2 regions of the Streptomyces malaysiensis subsp. malaysiensis genome follow, and region 1 is predicted to be linked to the other one. Evidence: riboswitches for the same ligand, from Rfam matches in the RefSeq annotation. Region 1 holds a riboswitch; the other holds the start of a gene.

Region 1 (5,067 bases):
CGGCTGAGGCCGGGCAGGGGGGGCAGGGGGGCAGAGGGCCTTTCCCGGACGAGTGCAAGGACCCCTTAGCCGAACGCAGGGCGCTCGGGGTCCAGGGCCGCCAGGCCCTCGGCCGGGCTCGACGCCTCGGCGAAGTGGCGGCGCGGGATCCGGCCCGCCCGATGGGCCAGCCGGCCCGCCTCCACCGCGTACCGCATCGCCCCCGCCATCAGCTCCGGCTCCTGGGCCCGGGTGACGGCCGAGGCGAGCATCACCGCCGCGCACCCCAGCTCCATGGCCAGCGCGGCGTCCGACGCCGTGCCCGCGCCCGCGTCCAGGATCACCGGCACGGTGGCGCGCTCGACGATCAGCTGGAAGTTGTGCGGATTGCGGATGCCGAGCCCGGAGCCGATCGGGGAGCCGAGCGGCATGATCGCGGCGCAGCCGACGTCCTCCAGCTTCCGGGCCAGGATCGGATCGTCATTGGTGTACGGCAGAACCGTGAACCCGTCGTCGACCAGGATCTCGGCCGCGTCCAGCAGCTCGATCGGATCGGGGAGCAGGGTGCGCTCGTCGGCGACCACCTCCAGCTTGATCCAGTCCGTGCCCAGGGCCTCCCGGGCGAGCCGGGCGGTGAGCACGGCCTCACCCGCGGTGAAACACCCGGCGGTATTGGGCAGCGGGCGGATGCCGTGGCGGCCGAGCACGGAGAGCACCGACCCCTGCACGGTGGGGTCGAGCCGCCGCATCGCGACGGTCGTCAGCTCGGTGCCGGAGGCCAGCAGCGAGCGCTCCAGGATCTCCAGGCTGGGCGCGCCGCCCGTGCCCATGATCAGACGGGAGCCGAAGTCGGTCCCGGCGATGGTGAACGGGTCGGGCGCGGTGAGGGACGCGAGGCGCGGGGTGGCGGGGGCGCTGGTGACGGCCGGGGCGCTGGTGACGGTCGTGGCGTCTGCGCTGGTCGTGGCGTCTGCGCTGGTCGTGCTGGTCGTGGTGGGAGCCATGGGTGGGATCAGCCTCCTTGGACCGCGGTGAGGACCTCGACGCGATCACCGTCGCCGAGCGGGGTCGCGGACCACTGGGTGCGCGGGACGACCGTCTCGTTGACGGCGGCGGCGACGCCCGAGGGCGCCTGGGTGAGGGTCGCGACAAGCCGGTCGAGGGTGGTGCCGTCGGGGATCTCGCGGGGTTCGCCGTTGACGGAGACGGTCATGTCTGCTGCTCCTGTGCTGGGGAGGGCGCGGCGGCGGGGACGGCGGAGACGGTCGGGGCCGCTCCGGTGCCCGAGGGGGCCGTAAAGCGCCGCGGGGTGAACGGCCGGGCCTCCGGCGGGAGTTCTCCGCTGGTCAGCGCCTCGGCCATGACATCGCCTGTGATCGGGGTGAGCAGGACGCCGTTGCGGAAGTGGCCGGTGGCCAGCAGCAGACCCGGCAGCGCGGTCGGGCCGAGCATCGGGGCGTTGTCGGGGGAGCCGGGGCGCAGCCCGGCACACGTCTCCACCAGCGGCAGTTCGGTGATGCCGGGAACCACCTCATGGGCGTCGCGGAGCAGTTCGTACACCCCACCCGCGGTGACGGTGGTGTCCCAGCCCAGCTCCTCGCTGGTCGCGCCGATGACCAACTCGCCGTTCTCGCGCGGCACCAGGTAGACCGGCCCGCCGCGCACCACGGCCCGTACGGTCCGGGACAGGAACGGCGCGTACCGCTCGGGCACCGACAGCCGCATCACCTGTCCCTTGACGGGCCGTACGGGCGGCAGGACGTCATCGGGGACGCCCGCGAGCCGTCCGCTGAGGCTGCCGGCGGCCAGCACGGTCCGCTCGGCGGCCAGCCGTACGCCCCCGGTCAGCTCGACCCCGGTGGCGCGGTCGCCGTCCACCAGCAGCCGCTCCACACGGGCGCGGTGGAAGGCGACCCCGGCCCGCTCACACGCCGTGAGCAGCGCCGCCGTCAGCCGCCGCGGGTCCACCTGGTGGTCGCCCGCGACCCGCAACCCGCCGTGCACACCCGGCGCCAGCATCGGCTCCAGACGGCGGCATTCACGCCCCGTCAGCCACTCGGACTCCAGCCCGAGCCCCTGCTGGAACGTGTGGAGCTCACGCAGATGGGCGCGGTCGTCGGCGTCGAACGCCACGGCGAGCGTGCCGCACGCGCGGTAGCCCACGTCCTGGCCGCTCGCCTCCTCCAACTCGGCCACGAAGTCCGGATAGCGGCGCGCCGAGGCCATGTTGAGACCGAGCAGGGTCTGCTCGCCGTAGTGGAGCTCGGTGACGGCCGCCAGCATCCCGGCCGCGACCCAGGCGGCCCCACCGCCGGGCTCCGGATCGGCGAGCGCGATCCGCACCCCCCGCTGAGCCGCCCGCCAGGCGGTGACCAGCCCGACAATGCCGCCCCCGATGACGAGGGCGTCGTAGCGCCCGTTGTGGCCTGATGTGTGTGGCTCGTCGTCGTGATCTGGTGCGTGCGTGGACACGCTGCCCCTCCCTTCGCCGGCATGACCCGGATCAGGTTCGTACGGTCGGAGGCCGTTCCAGCCTCCCTCTCAGCCCGGTACGTCCGGGCTCCCGCGAGTGCTCTGTCCCGCCACCCTAGTACGAGGCCCGAATCGTCCGAAAGAGCAGCCGACCCCAACCCCTAGCCTCGCCCCCCTCCGCCGTCTGAGGAACGGGGTCGGGGCGGAGCCCCGTGTTCCAGCTCCTTCGGCGTTTGGGGGCGGGGCCGGGGGCGGAGCCTTGTGTTCCAGCTCCTTCGGCGTTTGGGGGGCGCGGCCGGGGGCGGAGCCTTGTGTTCCAGCCTCTCCGGCGCTTGAGGAGCGGGGCCGGGGGCGGAGCCCCAGCGGGGTGACGGGGCGGAGCCCCGTCTTTCGGGAAGGGGCGGGGTGGGGGACTCACCGCCGAAGGCGCCCACGCCCCGCACCCAGCCCCAGGGCGGAACCCCACCCACCCCCCACCACCACCCGCCGCTCCCCTTCTGTGCCCGAGATCTCGCCCCGCCCTCTCCGGCCCACCCCACCAGCCGCAATACAGTGATCGTGTGAGCGATGAGACGACGACGAAGCCGTCTTCGAACGGCGGCGAACAGCGGGTGGTGATCGTCGGAGCGGGAATGGCGGGGGTGCAGACCGCCGTCGCGCTGCGCGAACAGGGCTGGACCGACGAGATCGTCCTGCTGGGCGCGGAGGTCCACCAGCCCTACGACCGGCCGCCGCTGTCCAAGGCCGTACTGCTCGGCAAGGCCGAGGGATCGACGCTCGACGTGGACTTCGCCGGGCTCGGCATCGGGCTGCGGCTCGGCGTCGAGGTCACCGGCCTGCGCACGGACAAGCGCCTCGTGGAGACCGCGACCGGGCAGCTCCCGTACGACGTCCTGGTGCTCGCCACCGGCGCCGAGCCGATCCCGCTGCCGGGCAGCGAGGGCGTGCCCGGCGTCCATCTGCTGCGCACCCTGGACGATGCCACGCGGCTGCGCCCGGTGCTCGCCCGGCAGCGCGAGATCGCGGTCGTCGGGGCGGGCTGGATCGGCGCGGAGTTCGCCACGGCGGCGCGCGAGGCGGGCTGCGCCGTGACCGTGGTCGAGGCCGCGGACCGGCCGCTGGCGGGCGCCCTCCCGGCCGAGGTCGCGGCCCCCATGGCGGCCTGGTACGAGGACTACGGCGCCCGGCTGGTGACCGGAGCCCGGGTCGCCTCCGTGGACGAGGCCGGGCTGGTGCTCGGCGACGGCACCCGGCTGCGGGCGGGCGCGGTGGTCGTGGGGATCGGGGCCCGGCCGGCCACGGACTGGCTGGCGGGCTCGGGCGTGGAACTGTCCGGGGACCGCTCCGTCGCCGCCGACGAGCGGCTGCGCGCCTCGGCGCCGGACGTCTACGCGGTCGGCGACTGCGCCTCCTTCCCGTCCGCCCGCTACGGATCGCGGCTGCTGGTGCACCACTGGGACAACGCGCTCCAGGGCCCGCGCACCGTCGCCGCCAATGTGGTGGGGAGCCGGACGGCCGCCCACTTCCCCGGTGTCGTCTACGACCCGGTGCCGTACTTCTGGTCCGAGCAGTTCGGGCGGTTTGTGCAGTACGCCGGACACCACGCGGGCGCCGACGAACTGGTCTGGCGCGGCGATCCGGCGGGTGCCGCCTGGTCGGTGTGCTGGCTGCGCGAGGGCGCCCTGGTCGCCCTGCTGGCCGTCGGCCGTCCGCGCGATCTGGCCCAGGGGCGCAAGCTGATCGAGCGCGGCGCCCGGCTGGACCGGACGCGGGCGGAGGACCCGTCGGTGCCGCTGAAGTCGGCCGTCCTCTGACCGGCCGGGCGGCCGCCGGTCGGCCGCCGGACGGGGCGTCCGGGGCGGGGCGGGCGGCCCGCGCGCCGGGCGCCCGGCTACCCACTGTCAGTCCCAGATGGCAGGCTTGTTCCGTGACCGAGATTGACGCAAAGATCGATGCTCTCGTCCCCGCCTGGCTCACCCTCCCCGATGTCGCCGAGCGGCTAGGGGTCGAGGTGACACGCGTTCGGCAGCTGGTCAAGGAGGGCCAGCTGATCGCGGTGCGCCGTGGCGAGAACAGGGTGCTTCAGGTGCCCGAGGAGTTCATCGGTGAAGGAAGGGTCGTCAAGGGCCTCGTGGGCACCTTGACGCTTTTGAAGGACGACGGCTTCAGTGACGAAGAGATGCTGGAGTGGCTCTTCACCCCCGATCCGAGCCTGCCCGGCACCCCGGCACAGGCACTCAGCGAGAATCGCGGTACGGAAGTGAAGCGGCGCGCCCAGGCGCTCGCCGTCTGACGCCCGCTGTCCGACACCGCCGGCGCCCAGCCTTCCGCGGCGTTCCGTACGGGGCTCGTACAGCACTCGTACGGGGCTGGGACAGGGCTGGTCGTTTTCGCGTACTCGTAATTCGCTGTCGCATCCGGCGTACGGGCCGGGCTCCACTCACGGCCCGTACGCCGCCCGACCCTCCCGGGGGAGCCGATCCATGTCCACCACCGCCACCGCTCATGAGCAGCTGGCCGACGCCCGCCTCTACCTGTGCACCGACGCCCGGAAGCGCCAGGGCGACCTGCCGGAATTCCTGGACGCCGTTCTGGGGGCGGGGGTGGACATCGTCC
Region 2 (5,067 bases), on a different contig from region 1:
CCACCACCAGCCGCTCCCGCAGCCCGCGGTCGAGCTGGCCCAGCGGCTCGTCCAGCATCAGCAGCTTGGGCCGCGGGGCCAGCGCGCGGGCGAGCGCCACCCGCTGCTGCTCACCGCCGGAGAGCGAGTCGACGGGGCGGCGCTGGGCGCCCGGCAGCCCCACCAGCTCCAGCAGTTCGGCGACCCGGCGATCCACCTCCGCGCGCCCCACCTTGCGCATCCGCAGCCCGAAGGCGACATTGCCGCCCACGTCCCGCTGCGGGAACAGCTGGTGGTCCTGGAACATCAGCCCCACACCGCGCCGGTGTGTGGGCACCCCGCTCTGGTCGCGTCCGGCGAGCCACACCCGGCCGGTGTCGGCGCGCTGAAGCCCGGCCACCACGCGCAGCATGGTGGACTTGCCGCTTCCGCTCGGGCCCAGCACACAGACCGTCTCGTGTTCGGCGACCGCCAGCTCCACGGCGTCCAGCGCGTCGCGCCGACCGAACCTTACGGTCACCTCGTCCAGTCGCAGCAGCGTCATTCAGAACTCTCCGGAACGGTCGGTGCGGATGCGCTCGAGCGCCAGCAGCGATCCGGCGCAGACCAACATCAGGATGGTGCTCAGGGCCATCGCCTGCCCGTAGGTGAGCTGTCCGGCCCGGCCCAGGAACCGGGCGATGGCCACCGGGAGGGTCGGATGGTCGGGGCGCGCGATGAAGACGGTCGCCCCGAACTCGCCCAGGGAGACGGCGAACGCGAAGCCCGCCGCGACCGCCACGGCCCGTCCGACCAGCGGCAGGTCCACCTCCCGCCAGACCCGCCATGGGGACGCCCCGAGCACGGCCGCCGCCTCCCGGAGCCGGTGGTCCACCGCCCGCAGCACCGGCAGCATGGTCCGTACGACGAAGGGCACGCCCACCAGGGCCTGGGCGAGCGGCACCAGAACCCAGGAGGCACGCAGATCCAGCGGAGGCTCGTCCAAGGCGATCAGGAACCCGAATCCCACGGTGACAGCCGAGGTGCCCAGCGGCAGCATCAGCAGCGCGTCGAAACCCCGTACCAGCCTGCCCGCCCTGCGGGTGAGCGCGGCGGCGGCGAGACCGCCCACGACGAGGGCGAAGACGGTGGCGACCGCCGCGTACCAAAGGGAGTTCCCGACGGCCTCCAAGGGGGCCACGAAGAAGGTGCCTCCACTGTCGGCGGCCGACCGCAGCGCCTCGTAGTAGGTGAATCCATAGCCGTCCGGTCCGTTCAGCGAGCGCTCCACCAGCACCGCGAGCGGTGTCACGATCAGCAGCGCGACCACCGCCAGCACGCCCCACAGCAGCGCCCACTGGGCGGGGCCCTTAGGGCGGCGCGCCGTGCGGCCGGGGTCGACGAGCCGCAGGGCGCTCTCCCGGCGCCTTACGGTCCACGCGTGCAGGGCCAGTACGGCCGCGACCGCGGCGAACTGAACGAGCGTGAGCACCGCGGCCGTAGGCAGGTCGAGCAGCTGCGCGGTCTCCCGGTAGATCGCCACCTCCAGCGTGGCGTAGCGGGGGCCGCCGAGGATCTGGATCACGCCGAAGGAAGTGAAGGTGAACAGAAACACCATCAGCGCGGCGGCGGCCACGGCGGGGGCCAGCGCGGGCAGCGTCACCCGGCGCCAGGCCGACAGGCGGCTCGCGCCGAGCACTCGCGCGGCCTCCTCCTGGCGCGGGTCGAGCTGGGCCCACAGTCCTCCGACGGTCCTTACGACCACCGCGTAGTTGAAGAAGACATGGGCCAGGAGGATCGCCCAGACGGAGGTGTCGAACCGCATCCCCCACAGCTCGTCCAGCACCCCGCCCCGGCCGAGCAGCGCCAGGAAGGCCGATCCGGCGACGACGGTCGGCAGCACGAACGGCACGGTCACCACGGCCCGCAGCAGTCCCTTGCCGGGGAAGTCGAAGCGCGCGAAGACATAGGCGCCGGGCAGCGCGACCGCAAGCGTCAGGGCCGTCGACGCGACCGCCTGCCAGCAGGTGAACCACAGGACGTCCAGCGTCGCCGGATCGGCCACCACCTCGCCGATCCGGCCGAACCGCCACCGCCCGCCGACGCGCAGTCCCCGGGTGACGATGGCGACCACGGGATAGGCGAAGAAGACCGCGAAGAAGGCGAGCGGCACCGCCATCAGGGCGAGCCGGAGCACGATCGCGCGACGGCCGCCGCCGTCTGCCGTACCGGCCGTACCGGCCTTACGGTGGCCGGCGGCCGCCTTACGGTTCTCGCGGGGCTCTACAGGACCAGCGAGGACCATGTCTTGACCCACGGCTCACGGTTCTTGGCGATCTTCTGCGGCGCCAGGGTGGCCGAGTCGGCGATCCTGGCCCCGTATCGGGTGAACAGCTCCGGCAGCTTGGCGTCCTCGCGCACCGGGTTGACGTACATGTTCAGCGGGACGTCCTCCTGGAACCGCTTGCTCAGCAGGAAGTCCAGCAGCGCCTTGCCGCCCTTGGTGTTCCCCGCGCCGTTCAGCAGTCCGGCGAACTCCACCTGCCGGAAGCAGGTTCCGGTCGCCACCCCGGTGGGGGCCTGGGCTAGCTTGGTCTTGGCGTCGGCCACCTCGGCGGGCGGGCTCGATGCGTAGGAGACCACGAGCGGCCGGTCGCCCTTGCCGCCCCCTGCCGAGCCGGAGAAGCGGTCGTAGTACGCCTGCTCCCAGCCGTCGACCACCTCGACGCCGTTGGCCCGCAGCTTCTTCCAGTAACCCTGCCAGCCGTCGTCGCCGTACTTCGCGGCCGTGGCAAGGAGGAAGCCGAGCCCGGGGGACGAGGTGGCCGCGTTCTCGGTGACGAGGAGATTCTTGTAGGCGGGCTTGGTCAGATCGTCCAGTGTCCGGGGCGGCGACAGCTTCTTGTCGGCGAAGTACTTACGGTCGTAATTGACGCAGATGTCGCCGAAGTCGACGGGGGTGACGCGGTGCTCGGCCCGGTCGAGCTGAAGGGCCGCCGGGACCTTGTCCAGACCCTTGGCCGTGTAGGGGCTGAACAGGTCGTTGTCGAGCGTGCGGGACAGCAGGGTGTTGTCGACGCCGAAGAACACATCCCCCTGGGGGTGGCCCTTGGAGAGGATCGCCTGGTTGACGGCGGCTCCGGCGTCGCCCCCGGCCTGCACCCGCACCTTGTAGCCGGTCTCCTTGGTGAACTCCTTGAGGACCGCCTTGGAGGCCGCGAACGAGTCGTGCGTGACCAGGGTGACCGTCTTGGAGTCCGAGCCGCTTTTGGTGTCCTCGCCGCAGCCGACGAGCGCGCTCAAGGCCAGTGAGCCGAGGACGGCGGCTGAGATGGCACGCCGAAGCTGGCTGTTCATGATGATGCTGACTCCCTACGCCGGTATGACCCGGATCAGGTCCGAGGGTCTGCGGCCGTGCCGCACTCTCAGCGCTCTGAGCGCTCCCCTGTCGGAATGTTCACTTATACGGATGTTCACTTTGCTGACGATCGCATGATGCGACGATGCTCAAGCACCGTATCAGCCGGTCCTCAGCGCTCAGAAGCCGCCAGTTGCCCGCAGGCCCCGTCGATCTCCTGACCCCGGGTGTCGCGGACGGTCACCGGCACTCCGTGGGCCTCCAGGGCCGCCACGAACGCCTTCTCGTCCTCGGGCCGGGACGCCGTCCACTTGGAACCGGGCGTCGGGTTGAGCGGGATCAGGTTCACATGCACCCGGCGGCCCTTGAGCAGCCGGCCGAGCAGATCGGCGCGCCACGCCTGGTCGTTGATGTCCCTGATGAGCGCGTACTCGATGGAGACCCGGCGGCCGGACTTCTCCGCGTACTCCCACGCGGCGTCCAGGACTTCGCGCACCTTCCAGCGGGTGTTGACGGGCACGAGGGTGTCGCGCAGCTCGTCGTCGGGCGCGTGGAGTGACACCGCGAGCCGGCATTTGAACCCCTCGTCGGCGAACCGCAGCATCGCCGGGACGAGGCCCACGGTCGAGACGGTGATGCCGCGCTGCGACAGCCCGAGCCCGTCGGGCTCGGGGTCGGTGAGCCGGCGGATGGCGCCGACGACGCGGTTGTAGTTGGCCAGCGGCTCGCCCATGCCCATGAAGACGATGTTGGACAGCCGGGCCGGCCCACCGGGGATCTCACCGTCCCGGAGGGCCCGCATCCCGTCCACGATCTGGTGCACGATCTCGGCGGTGGACAGATTGCGGTCCAGCCCCGCCTGGCCGGTGGCGCAGAACGGGCAGTTCATCCCGCAGCCCGCCTGAGAGCTGATGCACATGGTGACCCGGTCCGGGTACCGCATCAGAACCGACTCCACGAGCGTGCCGTCGAAGAGCCGCCACAGGGTCTTACGGGTGGTGTCGTCGTCACAGCTGATGTGCCGCACCACGCTCATCAGCTCCGGCAGCAGCCCGGCGGCCAGCTTCTCGCGCGCGGCGGCCGGGATGTCGCTCCACTGAGCCGGGTCGTCGACATAGCGCGCGAAGTAGTGACGCGACACCTGCCCGGCCCGGAAGGGCTTCTCCCCGAGGGCGGCGACGGCCTCCCGGCGCTCGGCGGGCGTGAGGTCGGCGAGATGCCGCGGGGGCTTCTTGGCCCCACGCGGCGCGACGAAGGTGAGTTCTCCGGGCTTAGGCATGGTTTTCCCAGTGTCGCAGACGTACGAAGGGCCCCGCGCCCGGAGTGGCGCGGGGCCCGTGGGCCGGGGGTGTCAGCCGCCGCCCACGAAGATCACCAGCAGGAGCCACACCACCGGCGCGGTGGGCAGCAGCGAGTCGAGCCGGTCCATGATGCCGCCATGGCCGGGCAGCAGCTTGCCCATGTCCTTGATGCCGAGGTCCCGTTTGATCATGGACTCGCCGAGGTCGCCCAGGGTCGCGCTGACCGCCGCGGCGAGGCCGAGCAGCAGGCCCTGCCACCAGACGCCGTCCTCGATGAGGTACTGCATGCACAGGGCGCCCGCGACCATCGCGAAGCTCACCGCGCCCAGCAGTCCCTCACGGGTCTTGCCGGGGCTGATGCGCGGTGCCAGCGGATGCTTGCCGAAGCGCCAGCCCACCGCGTACGCACCCGTGTCGCTGACCACGGTCAGCAGCAGGAAGGTCAGGACC

What was found. A riboswitch is a leader RNA that binds a small molecule or an ion and turns the genes downstream of it on or off. The one in region 1 is predicted to bind thiamine pyrophosphate.
Region 2: linked by a shared signal. The riboswitch ahead of AB0E24_RS43035 (thiamine ABC transporter substrate-binding protein) and the one ahead of thiO (glycine oxidase ThiO) in region 1 are both predicted to bind thiamine pyrophosphate.

Annotation. Positions count from the first base shown of each region.
Region 1 is NZ_JBEZNG010000008.1:126,088-131,154, forward strand. It holds gene AB0E24_RS18375 (thiazole synthase) at 66-809, opposite strand; gene thiS (sulfur carrier protein ThiS) at 992-1,192, opposite strand; gene thiO (glycine oxidase ThiO) at 1,189-2,376, opposite strand; TPP riboswitch at 2,443-2,556, opposite strand; gene AB0E24_RS18390 (NAD(P)/FAD-dependent oxidoreductase) at 3,084-4,265, shown strand; gene AB0E24_RS18395 (Rv2175c family DNA-binding protein) at 4,379-4,744, shown strand; gene thiE (thiamine phosphate synthase) at 4,935-5,067, shown strand, end outside.
Region 2 is NZ_JBEZNG010000044.1:41,854-46,920, forward strand. It holds gene AB0E24_RS43025 (ABC transporter ATP-binding protein) at 1-523, opposite strand, end outside; gene AB0E24_RS43030 (ABC transporter permease) at 524-2,137, opposite strand; gene AB0E24_RS43035 (thiamine ABC transporter substrate-binding protein) at 2,242-3,315, opposite strand; TPP riboswitch at 3,311-3,415, opposite strand; gene rlmN (dual-specificity RNA methyltransferase RlmN) at 3,489-4,595, opposite strand; gene AB0E24_RS43045 (phosphatidate cytidylyltransferase) at 4,668-5,067, opposite strand, start outside.